Regions from separate parts of the Ideonella margarita genome, predicted to be linked through region 1. Evidence: predicted binding sites of a transcription regulator. Region 1 holds the regulator's gene; each other region holds the start of a gene.
What was found. The regulator LexA, encoded in region 1, represses DNA repair genes until DNA is damaged. The targets are predictions, from matches to a motif close to ACTGTATNNNNATACAGT.
Positions count from the first base shown of each region.

Region 2: recA (recombinase RecA) is a predicted target of LexA. The motif match lies at 2,604-2,621, and genes of this name have one in related genera.
Region 3: AACH00_RS11625 (error-prone DNA polymerase) is a predicted target of LexA. The motif match lies at 4,745-4,762, and genes of this name have one in related genera.

Region 1 is NZ_JBBUTI010000004.1:68,360-75,511, reverse strand. It holds gene AACH00_RS05715 (ABC-F family ATP-binding cassette domain-containing protein) at 1-280, shown strand, start outside; gene AACH00_RS05710 (MarR family winged helix-turn-helix transcriptional regulator) at 361-837, shown strand; gene AACH00_RS05705 (organic hydroperoxide resistance protein) at 864-1,298, shown strand; gene AACH00_RS05700 (asparaginase) at 1,279-2,238, opposite strand; gene lexA (transcriptional repressor LexA) at 2,293-2,970, shown strand; gene AACH00_RS05690 (helix-hairpin-helix domain-containing protein) at 2,992-3,342, shown strand; gene AACH00_RS05685 (MFS transporter) at 3,368-4,693, opposite strand; gene AACH00_RS05680 (protein kinase domain-containing protein) at 4,719-7,037, opposite strand; gene AACH00_RS05675 (HDOD domain-containing protein) at 7,046-7,152, opposite strand, start outside.
Region 2 is NZ_JBBUTI010000006.1:329,818-336,969, forward strand. It holds gene sucC (ADP-forming succinate--CoA ligase subunit beta) at 1-98, opposite strand, end outside; gene AACH00_RS10840 (DUF2889 domain-containing protein) at 118-759, opposite strand; gene AACH00_RS10845 (regulatory protein RecX) at 907-1,482, opposite strand; gene recA (recombinase RecA) at 1,524-2,567, opposite strand; gene AACH00_RS10855 (response regulator) at 2,711-3,382, shown strand; gene AACH00_RS10860 (sensor histidine kinase N-terminal domain-containing protein) at 3,434-4,936, shown strand; gene rodA (rod shape-determining protein RodA) at 4,943-6,097, opposite strand; gene mrdA (penicillin-binding protein 2) at 6,094-7,152, opposite strand, start outside.
Region 3 is NZ_JBBUTI010000007.1:127,113-134,264, forward strand. It holds gene AACH00_RS11590 (glutamine synthetase family protein) at 190-1,584, shown strand; gene AACH00_RS11595 (DUF1304 domain-containing protein) at 1,619-1,975, opposite strand; gene AACH00_RS11600 (VOC family protein) at 1,992-2,387, opposite strand; gene AACH00_RS11605 (hypothetical protein) at 2,384-2,827, opposite strand; gene AACH00_RS11610 (GNAT family N-acetyltransferase) at 2,884-3,276, opposite strand; gene AACH00_RS11615 (GNAT family N-acetyltransferase) at 3,304-3,843, opposite strand; gene AACH00_RS11620 (GNAT family N-acetyltransferase) at 3,974-4,498, opposite strand; gene AACH00_RS11625 (error-prone DNA polymerase) at 4,885-7,152, shown strand, end outside.

The DNA of each region.
Region 1 (7,152 bases):
CAAGCGCGAAGACCGCAAGGCTTCGTCACAGGCGCGCCAGCAACTCTCGGCCCGCACCCGTCCGATGCGCAACGAGGTGGCGCAGATCGACCAGCGCGTGGCCAAGCTGAATGCAGAAAAGGCCGAGCTGGAGGCCAGCATCGTGCAAGGTGGGCTGAGCGGACCGCAGATGGCAGAAACCGGCCGCCGGCTGAACCACATCGCTGCTGAAGTGAGCATGAACGAGGAACGCTGGCTGGAGCTGACGACCGAGATCGAACAGATCGAAGCCAACGGCTGACGCCACAAAGGGCCACCCGGTGGCCCTTTCAAAGACCATATAAATTGTGTGCAATTGAATTGCGCGCAATAATTCAGCTCATGCCTCGCCGCTCAGCCACCACCGCAACCCTGCCCACAGCCTCGTGGCTGGCGCTGGACCACCAGTTGTGCTTTGCGCTGTACTCCACCTCGCTGGCGATGACCAAGCTGTACAAGCCCCTGCTGGCACCGCTGGGCCTGACGTATTCCCAGTACCTCGTGATGCTGGCCCTGTGGGAAACCGACGGCCTGGGCGTGTCTGACCTCGGCGAGCGCCTCTGGCTGGACAGCGGCACCCTCACGCCCCTGCTCAAGCGGCTTGAGCAGCAAGGGCTGGTGCGCCGCGAGCGCCAGGCCGGCGACGAGCGCCGCGTCGGCATCTGGCTGACGACCGCAGGCACCGCATTGCAGGCCGATGCGGTCAACATTCCGAAGTCGATCGCCTGCGCCACGCAGTGCGATCTCGATGAAATTTCTGTCCTCACGCAACGTCTGAAAACGCTGCGTGGGCATATTCGCCAGGCCACTTCGGCCTGATCACCCTGCCCTCAAAGGAGCTTTCCATGGCCATCGATCAAGCAATCTACACCGCCACCGCCACCGCCACCGGTGGCCGCGCAGGCACCGCCAAGTCCAGCGACGGCAACCTGTCGGTTGATCTGAGCACGCCGCGTGAACTGGGCGGCGCTGGCGGCGCCGGCACCAACCCGGAACAGCTCTTCGCTGCCGGCTACTCGGCCTGCTTCATCGGCGCGATGAAGGCCGTGTCGGCTCGCCAGAAGATCGCACTGCCAGCTGAAGTGTCGATCACCAGCGACGTGGCCATCGGCCCGATGACCGGCAAGGCTGGCGCCTTCGGTATCTCGGTGGCCATGCAGATCTCGGTGCCGGGCATGGACCGCGCCGCGCTGGAAGCCCTGGTGGCCACGGCCCACGAGGTGTGCCCGTACTCGAACGCCACCCGCGGCAACATCGACGTCACGCTGACCGTCGTTTAAGCGCGCGCAGCAGCAACTCGACCCGCGCCTTGCCCGGGCCGAGTTCACCCGCCGACGGCAAGGCCCCGGCGGGTGCGCCCACCACGCTGCCACCCTGGCAGCGACTGGTGCGCAAGACCTCGCATCCGGCCGCCTTCAGGGCGGCCGCTGCGTTTTCAATGGCCACATGCAAGGTGCCATTGCCGGTGCCCTCGAACACCACCCCCGCCAGCCCCAGCGCTTGCCAGGCAGCCAGCTGCGCCTGCAGCAGCTCAGCATCCAGACCCGCATGGCTGGTCACCACGGCCACCTTGGGCCAGTGGGCGACATCACCTTGAAGCACGTCCACCCCGAGCGCCATGCCGGTCGGCCACGGACGAAGCGGCAGCAACTGCCCTTCCACCAGGCGCGCCACCGGGCCGTCATCACCGCCACTGAACGCGTCGATGCGGTAAGGGTGCCACTTGCGCACACCGGCAGCGTCATACACGGCGCCCGCCAGCATCGCCAGCACACCCTGCACGCCCGGTTGAGCAGCCAGGGTGACGGCGTCGAGCAGGTTCTGCGGGCCATCCGGCTGCAGTGAGGTCGCCGGGCGCATGGCCGCGGTCAGCACGACCGGCTTGGTGGGCATCAACACCCGGTGCAGCAGCCAGGCCGTTTCCTCCAGCGTGTCGGTGCCGTGGGTGATGACGACGCCCGCCACCTCCGGGTCATCCAGATGCGCCTGCACCCGCTGGGCGAGTTGTTGCCAGACAGCGTGGCTCATGTCCTTGCTGTCGAGCTGGGCGACCTGCTCCAGCTGCAGCGGCCAATCTTTCAAGGCCGGCACGCTGGTAAGCAGATCGGCCACGGTGAGCTGCCCGGCCGTGTAGCCCACGTTGTCGCCTGCCTGCGCCGCCTTGCCGGCGATGGTGCCGCCGGTGCCGAGGATGACGATGCGACCTGAATTCTTTTGCATTTTGTGAAAGTCTGGATAAAAATACAGATACTGGATACAACCTCAGGCCCACCCATGATGGACAGCCCCAAGCTCACGGCACGCCAACAGCAGATCCTCGATCTGGTTCAAACCACGATCGAGCGAACCGGCTCCCCGCCCACACGGGCTGAAATCGCCACCGAGCTGGGGTTCAAGTCACCCAACGCCGCGGAAGAGCATCTTCAGGCTTTGGCCCGCAAGGGCGTGATCGAGCTGGTGGGCGGAACCTCCCGGGGCATTCGCCTGCAGTCCAGTACTTTACGCGCGGTCAATGAGGCCCGAGGCAAGCAGTTCAGCCTGCCGTTGGCCAGCCTGGCCCAGCTCAGTCTGCCGCTGATCGGCCGCGTGGCTGCCGGCAACCCGATCCTCGCCCAGGAAAACGTGGAGCAGACCTACGTGCTGGAGGCCTCACTGTTCCAGCGCAAGCCGGACTACCTGCTCCGGGTCAAGGGCCTGAGCATGCGCGACGTCGGCATCATGGACGGCGACCTGCTCGCGGTGCAGAAGGCCTCGGAAGCCCGCAACGGCCAGATCGTGGTGGCGCGCCTGAACGACGAAGTGACCGTCAAGCGCTTCCAGCGTGGTCGCGACGGCATCGAGCTGCTGCCGGAAAACCCGGACTTCCAGCCCATCGTCGTCAGCCCTGACATCGAAGATTTTTCGATCGAAGGTATCGCCGTGGGCCTGGTGCGTCAGAACCTGCTGTTCTGAAGTTTCAAGCACGGCCCGGCCATGACGACGCTTGACCAGGCAGCACGCAGGCGCGTCGCCATCAAGAGCCCCAAGGCCGCCAGCGCCAGCGCCTGTGAAGCGCTGGAGCAACTGCCCAATGTGGGGCCGGCGATGGCCGGTGATCTTCGGCAGCTGGGTGTGCACACGCCCCAGCACCTGATCGGCCAGGACGCCTGGCAGCTGTACCGCGCGCTGGAGCAAGCCACCGGCAAGCGACAAGACCCGTGCGTGCTCGACACCCTGATGGCGGTGATCGACTTCATGCAGGGCGCCGAGCCCAAGCCGTGGTGGGCCTACACCGCCGAGCGCAAACGGCAACACGGGCAGTGCCTGGGGCTGCCGCCCGCCTGACCCCGAGGCCGCCTGACGCCCGAGGTCAAGCGACCTTGTGGGCGGCCGGCTGCAGCCGATCTCGCGTGGCCAGCGCCGGGAACAACTTCACCCAGGCCGCCACCACCACCAGCGTGCCCGCACCGCCCAGCAGCACCGAGCCGACCGGCCCGAGCCATGCGGCAGTCGCCCCTGACTCAAACTCACCCAGCTGGTTGCTGGCGCCAATGAACACCGAATTGACGGCGCCCACACGGCCGCGCATGTCGTCGGGTGTTTCGAGCTGAACCAGTGACTGGCGAATCACCACGCTGAACATGTCGGCCGCACCCGACACCGCCAGCATCAGGAATGCAAGGCCAAAGCTGCGCGCCAGCCCAAAGCCCAGCGTGGCCAGGCCAAACACCGCCACAGCAGCAAGCAGCCATCGGCCTGCATGCCGCTCGATCGGCCGGCGCGCCAGGGCCACGCCCACCGCCACGGCCCCCAGCGCAGGCGCTGATCGCAGCAAGCCCAGGCCTTCAGGGCCGGTATGAAGAATGTCGCGGGCGAAGATGGGCAACAGCGCCGTGGCCCCGCCCAGCAGCACCGCAAACAAGTCCAGTGAAATGGCGCCCAGGACCACCGGATTGCCAGCGATGAAGCGCACCCCCGCCGTCAGGCTGTCCCAGCCTGGTGCGCCGGTGCCCGCGGGCCGGGCGCGATGGCGAATGGCCAGCACGGCCACGGTGGCGAACCCCAGCAGAACCAGCGACACGGCGTAGACCAGCGCGGCGCCCCAGTGGGCGGCGTCAGTGCCCTGCGACAAGCCACCCAGACGCGTCAGCAGCCAGGGGCCGGTGGCATACAACACGCCGCCCAGTGCAGGGCCGGCCACGATGGCGGCCTGCATCGTCGAGCTGCTGGCCGCCACGGCCCGCGGCAGCAAGGCAGCCGGAACGAGAGAAGGCGTGAGCGCCTGCAGCGACGGCATCTGGATGGCACGCGCCACACCGAGCAAGGCCGAGAGCCAGAGAATCCACTGCGGGCCGATCCAGTGGCCAGCGCTGGCCGTCATCAGCAAGCCTGCCACCACGGCCTGCAGACAGAAGCTCAGTGACAACAGATGCCGGCGGTCGTGTTGGTCAACCAGGTGCCCGGCTGGCAGCGTCAGCAACAAGGCGGGCAGGAACTGCACCAGCCCCACCAGGCCCAGCTCCCAGGCGCTGCCGGTCAGGTCGTACATCTGCCAGCCCAGGGCCACCATCAGCATCTGGTTGGCCGAGGTGCCCCCCACGCGGGCCAGCAGCAGACGCAGGTAGTCGTGCTGGTCAAGCAATCGGAGGGAGGGGACAGGGCCGGCGGGTTGCAAGGTGGCAGATTCATCACTCATGCCGCCAGCGTATCTCAGACGCCCGTCAATGCGCTGTCTTCAGGGCCAGCAAGGCCTGGTTCCGCAGTGCACGCAGCAGGCTCAACTCGGCATGTTCGAGCTGCAGGGTGTGGTCGCATTCGATGAGCAGAAAGCCCACCGGCGCGGCCTTGAGCATCAAGGGCAACAGCGCAAACGACACCGGCACCTGATCGCGGTACCAGGCCGGCAACCGGGGTCGCAAGTCAGGCGCGCGGGCGTCCGTGATGAGCGTGTCCAGGCCCTTGATGCAGGCGGCGGCAAACACGTCAGCCGGCACCTTGGCGGTCACGTCCACCGTGCAACGCCGGCTCAGCGCCTCGGCGCCCTCGCCCATCGCTAGCCGACCTCCGAGCTGCCCGGTGCGGGCATCGCGCAGGGCCAGCAACACACGCTGCGCCTTCAGCGCCCTGAGCAGCGACTCCAGCAAGGCCCGCAGCACGTCGTTGAGCTTGGGGCTGTCAGCCAGCAGGGCCTGTGTCACTTCGGCCAGCCCGGCCGACAGCAGATCCGCCATGCGGGCGGGCGGCGGTGGCATCACCATCGTGGTGTCACCCGCCGGGTCTTCGCCCAGCAGCCGGCGCGCCTGTGAATGGGGCGACGGCTCGATCTGCAGATCGCTCGCCAGGCCTGACAACTGCACGCGGGTGAGTTGCACGGCCTCGATCACCGCATCAATGCCCAGGCCGAGTGCAGGCGCCACCGACGCCACGTACTGGCGCAGGGCGGTCTCGGAGTGAACGGGCTCGTGGTTGAGCAGCAGTTGCACCATTTCACCGGCGGCTCTCACGCGCCAGCGCAGGCGCTCGTCGGCTTCCGGCACCAGGCGTCGCGGCCAGTCACCTTCGGGTCGGTGCATGGCCAGTCGCAGGCTGTCAGGCAGCCCCCAGGAGCGCGCCACACCCTGGCCGAGCTGATCCAGGCTCAGGCCCAGCACCTGCACGGCAGCCCGTGTTTCGCTGCGCAGATCGGTGCCGTCAGAGCGCTCGCGAATGGCCTGTGCTTCATCCGGGAAGAGGTAGGCAACCAGCAGGCGACCGAGGTGGCTCAGCATGCCGGCCAGGAAGGCGGTTTCGCGCTCAGCCGACGGCGGTGTGAGCTGGTCGGTGAGCATGGCCGTCAGCAGGGCCTGCAGGAACAGCTCTTTCATGCGCCGGGCCCGCGACTGGTCGCGCATGTGCTCCAGCAGCATCACCGACATCGCCAGATTGCGGATGCCCGAGAAGCCGATCAAGGCGGCGGCGCGCGACACGGTCGACACCTCACCCGCGCCCGAGTGCAGGAAGCCGGCGGTGTTCACCAAGCGCAGCAGCTTGTTCGTGAGCGCCACGTCCTTCAGGATTTCCGCGGCCAGCACATGCACGCTGTCGCTCTCGGACGCCGTGATGCGCTGGATGCGCACGACTGAATCAGACAGGGCCGGGAAGTCGCCGGTCTGGCGCATGCGGCGCAGCAGGAAGGCCAGCGTATCGGCCCCCGGCCCCTGGCTGCCATCACCGGGCAGCTCCAGCTGAGCCTGCGACAAGGGCTGCCACCACGCCTGCAATGCGGCCTCGAAGGCGCTGACGCTGGCGAAGCGCTGGGCCGGGTCGTGCGCAACGGCGCGCAGCACCACGTGCCGCAGGCGGTCGTCCACGTCCTGCCCGCAGTTGGCGGGCCAGGTCACGGGCACTTCACGGGCGCGCGCCATCGCCAGCTCAGGCAACACCGCCATGCGCATCGGCTGGCCGCACAGCATTTCGCCCAGCAGCAGGCCCACGGCGAACAGGTCCATGGCGGGCTCAGGCGCGGCGCCGGCCGCCGCTTCCGGGGAGATATAGCCCGCGCTGCCCACCAGCACGCCTTCATGGCCCGCCTGCGAACGCGCAGCCACGCCGAAGTCAGCCACATGGGCATGGCCCTGGCTGTCGAGCAGGATGTTCGATGGTTTGATGTCGCGGTGCACGATGCCCGCAGCATGGGCGCAGCCCAGCGCCGAGAGCACCTCGCTGCACAGGCGCACCGCCTGCTGGGCCGGCAACGCACCACCGCGCAGGCGTTCGGCCAGCGTGCAGCCGTCGATGGCGGTCATCACGAGCCAGGCCAGGCCGGGCTCCACATGCGCTTCGTGCACGGGCACGATGTGGGGATGGCGCAAGGCGCCCATGGCCCGCGCCTCTTGCAGGGCATGGTCGAGCTGTTCTTCCGGCAGCATGACCTTGATGGCCACCTCGCGCTGCAGCATGTCGTCCCAGGCCAACCAGACCGAGGCCTGGGCACCCTGGCCGATCTGGCGTCGCAGCTCGAAGCGCCCGAGTTGTCCACCGGGCCGCAAGGCAGCAGGCACGGCGCCCGTCACGATGCGCGCGCCGAGTTTCCAGTCCGCCCCGTGGCGCCAGCGGCATGCCCGGGCGGCATCACGCCCGCAGCCTGCTGCACCGTCTGGCTGGAGGCCGACTGCA
Region 2 (7,152 bases), on a different contig from region 1:
TCCAGGGCCTCTTGCACGTTGAACGCCGGGTAGCCGCGCGGCACCGGCACGTCGAACTGGCGCAGGATTTCCTTGCCTTGGTATTCGTGGATCTTCATGGGTGGTCTTTGGAGGAGTTCAGGACGAAATGAAAGGGGCGGAATCCGCCTTCGGCGGCTCGCCCTGTGGCGCCGCCTGTGTCATCGGGGCGCGATTGTGCGCCAGTTTGCTGGTATTTACCTGACGAAACCAGCGGGGGTAGTGAAGTCGGACGACTTCACCGTCAGTCTTGAGGGCGTGGCAGCGGTCGAGCTGGAAGGGCGCGGTGTCGCCATCACCCTGGGTATTGATGACCTCACCGGCGAAAGCCTGGATGACTGCGGTGGGCAGCACATCGGCCAGTTCGGTGAGGTGGGTACAGCCGGCGGTGCCGCCCAGCTTTTCGCGAACCCCGCGCTTGAAGCCGCGCAGCAGGTTCATGCCGGCCAGTTGGCCGTAGGCGTCGCCGTGTTGTTCGCAGTGCCCGGGGTAGGGCGTCGACAAGGACTCGGCGCCGGCCTCGATGATGTTGAACTGGGTGTCCACCACCAGCCGGAGCATCAGATCGTGGATCGGCTCACCCGCTGCACGCACACCGGCGGGGCTACGGGTTTCACGTGTTTTCACGTCGCTGATGTTCACGTCCACCTCCCACAGGCCATCACCACGGGCGAAAGCATCCACGCGGATGGCTCGGCGGTGGCGGAGTTGGCGGCTGGGATCTGAGCTGGGCAGGGGCATGTGGCCAGGTGCAACGGTAGTCAGCGATTCGGCTGGAGCGCGCGAGGCGCCGGGGACTGGTTACACGCAAGAACAGCGTCGAACTTTAGCACGCGTGTTGCATTGCAGCATCATTCCTGGCCTCGGGCGCTGCGGAATGCCCGGCATTCAGTCGTCGTCGCGCCCGCCGATCACGCGGCGCACGGTGTCGGCGCCAAAACCGCGGGAAGCGAGAAATCTCATCTGCTTGGCCCGGCCAGCGGGGTCTTCGGCGGGTGCCTGAAAGCGTTTGAGGAACACCTCGCGGGCGCGCTGCAGTTCGGTGTCACGCAAGTTTTGCGCGGTGTCGGCGTCCATGGTGACGCCAAGTCGGCCAAGCTCATGCTTGATGCGGGCTTGGCCGAAACGCGGTGCGCGGGTGGCCACGCGGGCTTCGACGAAGCGCGTGTCGCTCAGGTACTTCTTGGATTCAAGCCAGTCGAGCGCTTCGTCGACGAGCGCCGCTGCGGCGGCGCGGTCGTGTTCCGCATCACCGTCGTCAGCGACGGGTGCAGGCAGATCCGGCCGCAGAAAAGCGGCCAATGGATCTTCCATGCTGCTGGCTTGGCGCGCGGCCTCGGCGGCCACGGCTTCCATTTTGCGGACGTGTGCCAGCAGCTTGGTGCGCAGTTCGGCCCGGCTGTGTTCACGCCGGGCCAGCAGGGCCATCGCCTGCCCTTTCAGGCTGAGCAGCGGCCTTTTCACAGGCCGAACCTCAGTGGGCAGATGAGACTGCTGCTCGGCACTTACTCAGCGGCAGTTGCTTCAGCGGGCGGCAGCAGAGGCACGCCCATGGCTTCACGCACCTTGTTTTCGATCTCATAGGCGAGGTCGGGGTTCTCGCGCAGGAATTCGCGCGAGTTGTCCTTGCCTTGACCGATCTTTTCGCCGTTGTAGGCGTACCAGGCGCCCGACTTGTCGACGATCTTGGCGGCGACGCCGAGGTCGATGATCTCGCCCTCGCGGCTGGTGCCTTCACCGTAGAGAATGTCGAATTCGGCTTCCTTGAACGGCGGGGCCACCTTGTTCTTGACGACCTTGACGCGCGTTTCGTTGCCGATGACGTCGTCGCCCTTCTTGATCGAGCCGATGCGGCGGATGTCGAGGCGAACCGAAGCGTAGAACTTCAGCGCATTGCCGCCGGTCGTGGTTTCCGGGCTGCCGAACATCACGCCGATCTTCATCCGGATCTGGTTGATGAAGATGACCATGCAGTTGGACTTCTTGATCGTGCCGGTCAGCTTGCGCAGGGCCTGGCTCATCAGTCGGGCTTGCAGGCCGGGCAGGGAGTCGCCCATTTCGCCTTCGATTTCAGCCTTGGGCGTCAGTGCGGCGACCGAGTCGATGACGACCAGGTCCACGGCGCCGGATCGCACCAGGGAGTCCACGATTTCAAGGGCCTGCTCGCCGGTGTCCGGCTGGCTGATCAGCAGTTCCTGCAGGTTCACGCCGAGCTTCTGGGCGTACTGGATGTCGAGGGCGTGCTCGGCGTCGATGAACGCGGCAACGCCACCCAGCTTCTGCATTTCGGCAACGACCTGCAGGGTCAGCGTGGTCTTGCCCGAAGATTCAGGGCCGTAGATTTCGACCACGCGGCCGCGCGGCAGGCCGCCAACGCCCAGTGCAATGTCCAGGCCCAGCGAGCCGGTGGACACGACCTGGATGTCTTCAATCACCTCCCCTTCGCCGAGGCGCATGATCGAGCCTTTGCCGAACTGCTTTTCAATCTGCGACAGGGCAGCTTGCAGGGCTTTGGCTTTTTCGGGGTTGAGGTTCTTGTTGGCGTCCATGCGTATCTCCTGAGGTCTGCGCAGATTATGTCAGAAACTGGATATTCGTACAGTATCGCGTTCTCGTCAACATCGGTGCGTCGCGCCGCCGCCTAAAATCAAGGCAAACCCGGGCACACAACCGGGACTTGGAGACTGGCAGTATGCGCATCCTGATTGCGGAAGATGACCAAGTGCTGGCCGACGGCCTGCTGCGTTCCCTGCGTGGCGCCGGTTACGCGGTGGATCAGGTGGGCAGCGGCACCGAGGCCGACGCCGCACTGGCGTCCCATGAGTTTGACTTGGTCATTCTTGATCTGGGTTTGCCCAAGCTGCATGGCCTGGAAGTGCTGCGCAAGCTGCGCGCCCGGGGCTCGTCGATGCCGGTGCTGATTCTCACGGCTGCCGATTCGGTCGAGCAGCGCGTCAAGGGGCTCGATCTGGGCGCCGACGACTACATGGCGAAGCCGTTTTCGCTGCAGGAACTGGAAGCGCGCGTGCGTGCGCTCACCCGGCGTGGCTTGGGAACGGCCTCGAGCGTCATCAAGCACGGGCCGCTGAGTTTTGATGCCACCGGGCGCGTGGCCTACATCAACGACCAGATGATCGAGCTGTCCGCCCGTGAAATCAGCCTGCTCGAAGTGCTGCTGCAGCGCGCCGGCCGCCTGGTCAGCAAGGACCAGCTGGTGGCGCGCCTGTGCGAGTGGGGCGAAGAGGTGAGCAACAACGCCATCGAGGTCTACATCCACCGCCTGCGCAAGAAGATCGAGCAAGGCCCGATCCGCATCGCGACCGTGCGCGGGCTGGGCTATTGCCTCGAAAAGATCGCCGCTTGATTCACCGGTCTTGTCAGGTGCGCAGCAGGTGGCCGGCGTAAGCTGCCCCGCATGAAGTCGGCCCCTTCCGAGCCCCGCAGCGCAGCGTCACCGTCAGGTGATGCCGCGGCGCCTCGTGAGCAGCGTTCCCTGTTCGGCGAGATCCTCGACTGGATGCTCGCCCCGCTGCTGCTGCTCTGGCCTATGAGCGTGGCGCTGACCTGGCTGGTGGCCCAGAACATCGCCGCCCGCCCGTATGACCGCGACCTCGGCCAGCTGACGCGCATGGTGGCGCGGCAGATGACGATCGAGGCGGCCAACCACCCCGGCCCGCTGCGCCTGCCCGAATCTGCCGCCGCGCTGCTGCGCAGCGACGATGTCGACCGCATCTACTTCCAGGTGCTTGGCCCCGGCGGCCGCCTGCTGGCGGGCGACCCTGAAATTCCTCAGCCCGAGGCAGAGACCGGCTCGTCGGGTGACGTGCAATTCCGTGACGACGCCATCCAGAACGAGAGCGTGCGCGTGGCCAGCCTGCGGCTCTCCCCGGTGGACGGCGAGTTGCCCGCTGTGGCGGTGGTGCAGGTGGCGGAGACACTCGACAAGCGCTCGCGCCTGGCTACCGAGATCATCAAGGGCGTGATCCTGCCGCAGTTCGTCATCCTGCCGCTGGCGGTGCTGCTGGTGTGGTTCGCGCTGGCGCGCGGCATCGCGCCGCTGTCACAGTTGCAGCAGCGCATCCGCCGCCGCGAAAGCCATGACCTCAGCCCGATCGACGAGCATGACGCTCCGGAAGAGGTGGCGCCACTGGTGCGCTCCATCAATGATCTGCTGGCCCGCCTCGACCAGAGCATGGGCAGCCAGAAGCACTTTCTGGCGGATGCGGCCCACCAATTGAAGACGCCGCTGGCCGGCCTGCGCACGCAGGCCGAACTGGCTCAGCGCGAGATCGACGCAGGGGGGGATTCCAAGTCGGTCAAGCGCTCGCTGCAGCAGATTTCGCTGTCCAGCCAGCGCGCGGCGCACATGGTCAACCAGTTGTTGTCGATGGCGCGCGCCGAGGACGAAGAGCAGGCGCGTCGCCAGCAGGAATTCAACATCGTCCGGCTGGCCACGGAAACCGTGCAGGACTTCGTGCCCCGCGCGATGGACAAGCACATCGACCTTGGCTACGAGGGGCCCGAGCCCGGCGTGCCGGTGCCACGGCTGGTGGGCCAGCCGCTGCTGGTGCGTGAGCTCATCCGCAACCTCGTCGACAACGCGCTGCAGTACACGCCCGAGCACGGCACGGTAACGGTGCGCGTCATGCCTGATCCGTTTGGTCAGGTGGTGGTGCTGCAGGTGGAGGACAACGGCCCGGGCATTCCGGAGGCCGAGCGCGAACTGGTCTTCCAGCCGTTCTATCGCACTCTTGGCACCGACGTGGACGGCAGCGGGCTGGGCCTGGCGATCGTGAAGGAGATTGCCGACAAGCACCGCGCCCAGATGCTGGTTGAGCCCACCCGCAGCGGGCCTTTGCCGCCCGGCACCGGACCGGGTGTGCGGTTCACGGTGCGCTTCCCGCGCGCCGCGCCCTGAGGCTCCTCAGCTCTGCATCAAGCGGCGGCTCTTGGCGATGGCCATCAGCATGCCCAGCGCCAGACCGAGCGTGACCATGGCCGTGCCGCCATAGCTGATGAAGGGCAGCGGAATGCCCACCACCGGCAAGATGCCGCTGACCATGCCCATGTTGACCATGGCGTAGGTGAAGAAGCTCAGCGTGATCGAGCCGGCCAGCAGGCGGGTGAACACGGTGGGCGCCTCGGCGGCGATCATCAGGCCGCGCATCAGCACGAAGGTGAAGGCGCCGATCAGGCCCAGCACGCCAACCAGGCCGAGCTCTTCCGCGTAAGCCGCAAAGATGAAGTCGGTGGTGCGCTCGGGAATGAACTCCAGGTGGGTCTGGGTGCCGTTCATCAGGCCCTTGCCGGTGATGCCGCCGGAGCCGATGGCGATCATGCCCTGGATGATGTGGAAGCCCTTGCCCAGCGGATCCTTCGTCGGGTCCAGCAGCGTGCAGACGCGGTGCTTCTGGTAGTCGCGCAGCACCGGCCATTCCACGCCGTCCTGGCAGATGGCGTCGCCCGACAAGACCAGTGCCGCAATGCCGATGGCACCAGCCATCAGGATGGGAATGATCAGGCGCCAGGAGAGCCCGGCGAAGAAGATGACGTACAGCCCGGCGGACAGGATCAGGATCGACGTACCCAGGTCAGGCTGCTTCGCAACCAACCCCACCGGCACGATCAAGAGCAGGCCTGCCACCACGAAATCGAGCGTGCGCAATTGGCCCTCACGCTTCTGGAACCACCAGGCAAGCATCAGCGGCATGGCGATCTTCAGCACCTCGCTGGGCTGGATCACCACGCCCACGTTCAACCAGCGCGTCGCGCCCTTCTTGGTGATGCCGAACAGCGCCGTGGCCACCAGCAGCATCACGCCCAGGGTGTAGAGCGGCACGGCCAGCTGCATCAGCCGCTGGGGCGACACCTGCGCCACGCCGAACAGGATGATGGCCGCCAGCAGCATGTTGCGGCCGTGGTCGACGAAGCGCGTGCCGTGGTCAAAGCCGGCCGAATACATCGTCACCATGCCGAGCGTGGCCAGCACCAGCAGGCCCAGCATCAGCGGCAGATCGAAACCCGAAAACACCGGCCGAAGCCGCTGCCACAGGGACGGGCGTTCGAACACATTGCTCATCGAGAGGCTCCTGAGGCCGCAGGGCGCGCGACGGCCTGCACTGGGCGGGGGGCGACCGGGGCGCTGGCGGCCGTCACGGCGGTGCCCGGCGTCGTGGGGGTGGCGGCCGCGTTGGCAGGTTGACTGGACACCGTACCGGGGGCGGCGCCCGAGGCTCCCGAGGCTGCACCCGTGACCGGCGCGACCGCCGTCACAGGCCCCAGCGCCGCGCTGTTGCCCGGGCCGCTCGGCAGCGGCACGCTTTCGACCGTGCGCGAGGCCCCCACGGGCGCCACCGACTGGCCCTTCTGGGTCAGGGCGATGTCTTCCACGCTGGGGTACTGGTTGTTGAGCAGGTAATCGAACACACGCCGCGCGATCGGCGCTGCGGCGGCCGAGCCCCAACCGGCGTTTTCCACGATCACGGCCAGCGCGATGCGGGGCTGGTCGAGCGGGGCGAAGGCGATGTAGAGCGAGTGGTCGCGCAGGTGCTCGGTCAGGCGCGCCGCGCTGTACTTCTCGTTCTGCCGGATGCCCACGGCCTGTGCCGTGCCCGTCTTGCCGCCACTGAGGTAGGGCGCGCCCGCGAACACCTTGGCCGAGGTGCCGCCGGTCGTCACGCCGTTCATGGCCTGCAGCACCACGCTCACCTGATCGGGTTTGAGCGGCAGCGGCTCGATCGCCTTCGACGCCACGCCCTTGCGTTCCCGGGTGACGAGGTCTTCGATCTCGCGCACCAGCCGCGGCTCAAACCGCTGGCCGCCGGACGACAGCGTGGCCATGGCGCTCGACAACTGCAGCATCGTGAAGTTGTTGTAGCCCTGGCCGATGCCCAGCGAAATCGTCTCGCCGGCGTACCACTTGCGCTGCTCGGGCCGCTTGTAGGCCTTGCGCTTCCATTCGGTGGAGGGCAGCAGGCCCGTGACTTCCCCTTCCATGTCGATGCCGGTCTTGCGGCCGAAACCGAAGGGCAGCAGCTGTTCGTGGATCAGGTCCACGCCCATCTCGTTGGCGAGGGTGTAGTAGTAGACGTTGCTCGATTCGACGATCGAGCGCCGCATGTCCATCGCCCCGCC
Region 3 (7,152 bases), on a different contig from region 1:
CGGTTTCCCGGCCACCGCGAAGCCTGCCGGGCGTCGACGTGTCGTCTGCGCAGCGAGAGCGGGCGCCAGAGTGGCGGCCGCAGGCAGCGACAAGATCGAAAAGTTCGGCATAGGCCCCCATCATGCCAACAAAGTCACGGGGCACCGCCACCTATCATCATCAGCCCGTATCTTGATGTTGCAAGTTTCATGAGCCGAACCCCGTTGCCCCTGCCTTCCACTGACGATCTGCGTGCCGCGTTGGAGCGGGTTCCGGCGCGCCGGGTGGAATGTGCCGTTGGTGATTTCACGTCGCTGGCCCGTGGCAAGGTGGTGGCCGCGTCTGACTTCGTAGGCATGGCCGGCTGCCGGTTGCCCTCGGTGGTGTTCGGCCTGACCTTGACCGCTGGCGAGCCCGACGCCGTGTTCGGCCCGCTGTTGCCCGAGGACTACGCTGATGTGCGCTTGGTGCCCGATTTGGCGACCCTGGCACCGCGCCCGGGCCGCCCGGGTGAAGCCACGGTGATCTGCGAGCCCGTGGGGCAACTGGCGGTGCAGGGGGGCGAGATGTCGATCCAGGCGCTGTCACCGCGCGCGGCGCTGCGGCATGTGCTGGCCCAGTTCCGGGCGGCAGGCTTGCAGGCCCTGGCGGCGCCCGAGCTGGAGATGTTCCTGCTCAAGCGCACCGAACACAACGGGCAGGTGGTGCTGGGCGCGGCAGAGCCCTACGGCCACGCCGGCGCCAGCGAACGCGTCACCGAGGTGCTGTGCCTGGAGCGCGCCAGCCACTTTGATGCGTACTTTGATGAGCTCTACGCGGCGTGCGAAGTGCTGGGCATCCCGATGACCGGCCACGCGCACGAGTCGGCCCTGTCGCAATACGAAGTGAACTTCGCGCCGGGCGACCCGCTGGCGCAGGCCGATGCCGTCTGGCGCTTCAAGCGGCTGGCGCGTGAGGTGGCCTTGCGCCACGGCTTCATGGCCAGCTTTGCGCCCAAGCCTTTCCTCGATTTGCCGGGCACCGGCATGCACTGGCACTTCAGCGTGCAGAGGCCGGCAGATGCCACCTGGCCGCATGTGTTTGCCACCCCCGCCGGAGAAGACAGCCCGGCGTTGCACCACTTCATCGCCGGCCTGCAACGGCATGCACCGGCAGCCATGGCCTTGTTCGCTCCGCACGACATGGCGTTTGACCGCATCGCGTTGAGTGATGCCTCGCCCTCGCATGCCAGCTGGGGCCATGAGGCGCGCTCGCTCGCGTTCCGCATCCCTGCGTCTGGCGGCAGCAGCCGGCGCATTGAAAACCGCCTGCCCGGCGGCGACGCGAACCCGTACCTCACGGTGGCCGCCACACTGGGCCTGGGCCTGCTGGGCCTGCGTGAGGGCGCCTTGCCCGTGCCCGGGCAGCCGGACGCGCTGGCCCTGCCGGCCAATCTGCCGCACGCACTGAACGCACTGGCTGGCAGCGAGGCCCTGCGCGGCTTGCTGGGCTCGCCCCTGGTGGAGGCCTTGGTGGCCATCAAGCGGCATGAGCACGACGAGCGCCGCCTGCTGGCCGATCCGCGCCAGCAGTGGGACATGGCCTATCTGCTCGAAGCGGCTTGAGGCCGCAAAGACCGTAGAGGTCGTCGAGGCCGGTTCAGGACAACGCCACCAGCACCAGGCCCAGGGTGGCGGGCACGGCCTGGATGAACAGGATCTTCTTGCTGGCCGTGGCGGCGCCGTACAGGCCTGCCACCAGCACGCACAGCAGGAAGAACACCTGCACCGGGCGACCGGCCGGGCCCATGCTCAGACCCCAGAACAGGCCCGCGGCGAGGAAGCCGTTGTAGAGCCCCTGGTTGGCCGCCAGCACCTTGGTGGATTCGGCGAATTCCGGGGTCAGGTTGAAGGCCTTGCGACCACGCGGCGTGTTCCACATGAACATCTCCAGCACGAGGATATAGACGTGCAGGGCGCCGATCAGGCCGACCACGATTTGTGCAAGCAGCGACATGGAAACTTCTTTCTTTTCAGGAGGGGGAAACTTGTTGGAACTGCACGATGTTGCCTTCCGGGTCCCAGCCGTCGAGCACCGTGTGGCCGTTCATTTGCCAGACCCGTGAGTCAGGTTGCAGGCCGCCACCCGTGGCTTCTGCCTCGCGCCGGACGATGGCCAGATCAGCGACCACAAACATCGGCTTGATGGCCGTGTCTTCCCGCAAGGCGGGCGGGGTGGTGAGGCTGATCTGCTGTGCGATGGCCGCAGGAATGGCGTGGATGACCAGGCTCAGACCAGGCCCGGCCAGCAGATCATGGCTGTCGTGCGAAGCGCGCAGTTGCAGGCTAAGTGTGCGCTGGTAGAAGGCCGTCATCTGCGCCTTGTTGCAGGCGTAGATGACCATGCCGTGTGGCGCGGGTGCTGTCATGGTGTCGTGGCCGCCATCTGGCTCAACAGTTGAGCCAGGGTGTGGTGGCGCGTCAGCCAGATCGCCATGGCGGTGCTGGCGATGTGCAGCCGAACCGAGTGCTCGGCGCCCAGGGTTTGCCGGGTGAAGCTGGAGGCCACCCGCCAGGCCACGGCGGTGGACGGTGGCGGCGGGCTCTGGCTGGCCGCAGACATCACGTAGCTCACCGGGTCCAGCATGACCATGGCGGGTAAGCCATCGGCGCCCATCTGCTGCCACAGCGCGGTTTGCTGCTCGGTGCTCAGCAACTGGCCAGGCAGTGCAGGGCGCTGCTCCCCGAACTGGCTCAGTCCCCAGGCGTACAAGCCCCAGGGCACGCCGAACACCAAGGCAATGGCCAACGCCAGCGCTGCCAGCAGCACACGGACGGGGCGGGGTCGAAGCACGGAAACCAGCGTCATGGCGCGCATTCTGGCTCAGCGTTCACACGAGCCTTCTTGGGGATCTGCGCGTCACATCACCCACGCGTGCGCTCCATCGCCACAGTCGATCTTGAAAAGCCCAGCGAGCTGAAGAACGCATCAGCGCCTTCCCGCCCCGCGCGCAGTACCCAGCTGATGCTGGTGTTCGTGCCCATGACATGGCGAACGAGGGCCTGGCCAACACCCTGCCTGCGATGGGCCGCCGCCACGACCACCATGGACAGGTAGCCGTTGGAAATACCGTCGGTGATGCCACGAGCGAAGCCGATGATCTCGCCGGACTCCGAAGTGGCGACAGCCGTGCGCTGGCTGGCGGCAATGAGCAGCTCGAACTCGTGCAGCGAGCCGACCCGGTGCGCCCAGCCGTTGGCACACAAGAGCTGGTGCACCGATGGCAATTCGGATGGGACGAGGTCTCGGACGATCATGGCGTTGGTGTGGTGTCGGCGAAGCACTCAAGCCACAGGCACGACATACGGCAGGGCGCGTTCGCGGAACAGAGCTTCCCGTTCGGGGAAGAAGTGCAGGGTCATCTCCACCAGCGTGCCCATCTGGGCGGAATGCGACAGGCCTGAAATGTGAAAGCCGGCCCGCAGCTTGGCGATGATGACGGGGTTGTTCATCACCGAGTGGCGAGACCGCACCGCGACCGCGCCCATCGACTTGGCGTGCTCCCGAATCGCGGACATCAGCGCGGTGTAGATGCCCTGGCGGCGGTGCGATGCAAGGACGCCGCTGTTGGCCACGTAGAAGACATTTCCGCGCTCCATCCAGCCGCAGGTCCAGCCGACCAGCTCGTCCTGAACATAGGCGCCGAGCCGGTGCATCGGGCTGTGCACCTGCTGCTCTGCGGGTGCAGCCGCGGCGGTCTCAGCGGCCAGCGTGGACGCCCACTCCATCGAGGGCTGCTGCATGTCGACGAACACGGCACGGTTCAACTCAGAGAAACCTGGCTCGGGGAACTTCTCGGCGTGGCGGATGGAGAACGATGTCATGACGCTGGGTGTCGGGTGAAAGAGCTTACCGGTGTGCAACACAGGGCGCAGGCAACGGCAGCAACGCCGTCATGCTCACTTGACCATGTTCGAGCTGGAACTTGACGGGGACCGTGCTGGATTTTCGGCCTCACTGGCGAAGCAGACTCATATGAACGCCGTCGTAAAACGTACCGTCGAGGCAGATGGCCTCTGGTTCACGTCCGTACTCCATGAAGCCCATCGACAGGTAGAGCGCGATGGCTTCTGCGTTGGGCACATAGACCTGCAGATTGATTCGGCGCACGCCGTTTTCAAAGGCATGGTCCACCGCCTGTGCAACCACCTTTCGGCCGACGCCCATGCCGCGGCATTCAGGCGCAACGAAGACGCCCCACAGCGTTGTCTTGTGACGCGAAGACGGGAACTTGCTGGGCCACGCCACTGCTGCACTTCCGATGAGCTCGCCACCGATGAATGCGCCGAACGCTGCATTTGGATCGGGATACGACAGCTGGTCTCTGAACCCCTGGATCGGTCGCCCCAACTCTTCATCGAGCGCCAAGCCCATCGGCACTGGGTTCGCTTGAGTCACCTTGCGCCGAAGCACCGAAAAGGCTTCTGCATCAGCGGCCGTCAATCGGCGGATTTGAAAATCAGCGGGAAGGCGTTTCATGAGCTTTGATCTGCGGCCTGGCAGCACTGTGGGCGACTGGATTGGACAGTACCTGACGCACCAGCCTGGTGGCGCCGCCTCCAGATGCCCCGGTGATGTGAATGCGCATGGATGGCGTTGGCTGACGTGTTTACCCGGCGCAAGTCAGCCTTGCAACATCGGCCCGAGCTTGCACAACGTTGGCATGCTAACGCCGCTCAACGGGTTTTCGCCCCGCGCTTGACGCTGCCCCCCGAGCATCCGCATACTGTACAGATAAACAGTATTTTGCTTGCCTGGCCCGCCAGATCCGATGGTGCCCGGTCGCGCTCCCAACCGCGCTCCCAACCGCGCCCCCGATCCGGCCCGTGCCCGGGCACCGTCCGCCTTGTTCCTCGTTGTCCCTCATGCTTCCCGCCTACGCCGAGCTGCACTGCCGCAGCAATTTCAGTTTTCTGACGGGCGCTTCGCACCCTGAAGAATTGGTGCAGCGCGCCCATGAGCTGGGCTACACCGCCCTGGCCCTGACGGACGAGGCCTCGTTGTCGGGCGTGGTGCGGGCCCATGGCCGGGCCAAGGAGCTGGGCCTGCACCTCATCGTCGGGGCCGAGATGCGCCTCACGCTGCCCGCCCAGGGCCCGCAGGGCACCGTGCTGCCGCATGCCCGGCTGGTGCTGCTGGCCATGTCGCGGCGGGGGTATGGCAACCTCGCGCAGTGGATCACGGTGGCGCGCCGGCGTGCCGGCAAGGGCAGTTATCTGGCGCACCCGTCTGACCTGGAGGGGCGGGTGCCGCACATGCCGCACCTGGCCGGCTTGCCTGATTGCATCGCGCTGCTGGTGCCCGACGATTCGCTGGATACGCCGGTCCACTTCGAAACCCTGTTTGCCCACGCCATGTGGCTCAAGACCTGGTTCGGGCCGGAGCGCGTGGCGCTGGTGGCGTCCGTGCGGCACCGGCGGTTTGATGACGAGTTGCTCACGGCGGTCGAGCACACCGCACAGGCCACCGGCCTGCGCATCGTGGCGGCCGGTGATGTGCTGATGCACAGCCGGGCGCGCAAGCCCTTGCAAGACGTGCTCACGGCCACGCGGCTGAACCTGCCAGTGGCCGATTGCGGCCTGGCGCTGGAGCCCAACGCCGAGGCGCACCTGCGCTCGCGCCAGCGCCTGCTGGATGTGTACCCGCCCGCCTGGCTGGAGGCCACGGTGGCGGTGGCCGGGCAATGTGCGTTTTCGCTGAACGAGCTGCGTTATGAGTACCCGCGCGAAGTGGTGCCCGAGCAGCACACGCCCACCAGCTGGCTGCGCGTGTTGACCGAGCAGGGCGCGGCGCAGCGCTTTCCGGCGGGTGTGCCGGCCCATGTGCAGGCGCAGGTCGAGCATGAGCTCGGCCTGATCGCCCAGCTGGGCTACGAGCCGTACTTCCTCACCGTGGCCGATCTGGTGCACTGGGCCCGTGGTCAGGGCATCTTGTGCCAGGGGCGTGGCAGCGCGGCCAATTCGGCGGTGTGCTACTGCCTGCACGTCACCGAGGTGGACCCGTCCCGCATGAACGTGCTGTTCGAGCGCTTCATCAGCGCCGAGCGCAACGAGCCGCCCGACATCGACATCGACTTCGAGCACCAGCGGCGCGAAGAGGTCATCCAGTACATCTACCGCAAATACGGACGCCAGCGCGCGGCGCTGACGGGTGTGGTCATCAGCTACCGCGCCCGTTCGGCCCTGCGTGATGTGGGTCGTGCGCTGGGGTTTGACCTGGACCGCATCGACGCCGTGTCGCGCAGCCAGCACTGGTTCGACGGCAAGCGCATCGATCCCGACCGGCTGAGCGAAAACGGCTTCGACCCCGAGGCCCCGCTGTGCCAGCTCTGGATGGACCTGACGATGCAGCTGCTCGGGTTTCCTCGCCACCTCAGCCAGCATCCGGGCGGCTTCGTGATCGCCCGGGATGACATCGCCCGCCTGGTGCCGGTCGAGAACGCCGCCATGGCCGACCGCACCGTCATCCAGTGGGACAAGGATGACCTCGACGTGCTGGGCCTGATCAAGGTCGACGTGCTGGCGCTGGGCATGCTGAGCGCCATCCGCCGCGCGCTCGCCTGGGTGGGCGTGAAGCAGGGCCTGCCCGGCAGCCTGCGCATGCAGGACGTGCCCGGCGAAGACGCCGCGGTTTACGAGATGCTGTGCCAGGCCGATTCGGTGGGCGTTTTCCAGGTGGAGAGCCGGGCCCAGATGAGCATGCTGCCCCGCCTGCAGCCACGCACTTTTTATGACCTGGTGATCGAGGTGGCCATCGTTCGGCCCGGGCCGATCCAGGGCGGCATGGTGCACCCCTATCTGAAGCGCCGCACCGGTGAGGAGGCGGTGACCTACCCGAGCGATGAGGCCCGGCAGGCGCTGGCGCGCACGCTGGGCGTGCCGATCTTCCAGGAACAGGTGATGCAGCTGGCCATCCTGGCAGCGGACTTCACGCCCGGCGAAGCCGACCAGCTGCGCCGCGCGATGGCGGCTTGGAAGCGCAAGGGCGGCCTCGGGCCGTTTCACCAGAAGCTGGTGGGGCGCATGGTGGCCAAGGGTTACCAGCCGGAGTACGCCGAGGCCATCTTCAAGCAGATCGAGGGCTTTGGCGAGTACGGCTTTCCTGAAAGCCACGCGGCCAGTTTTGCGCTGCTG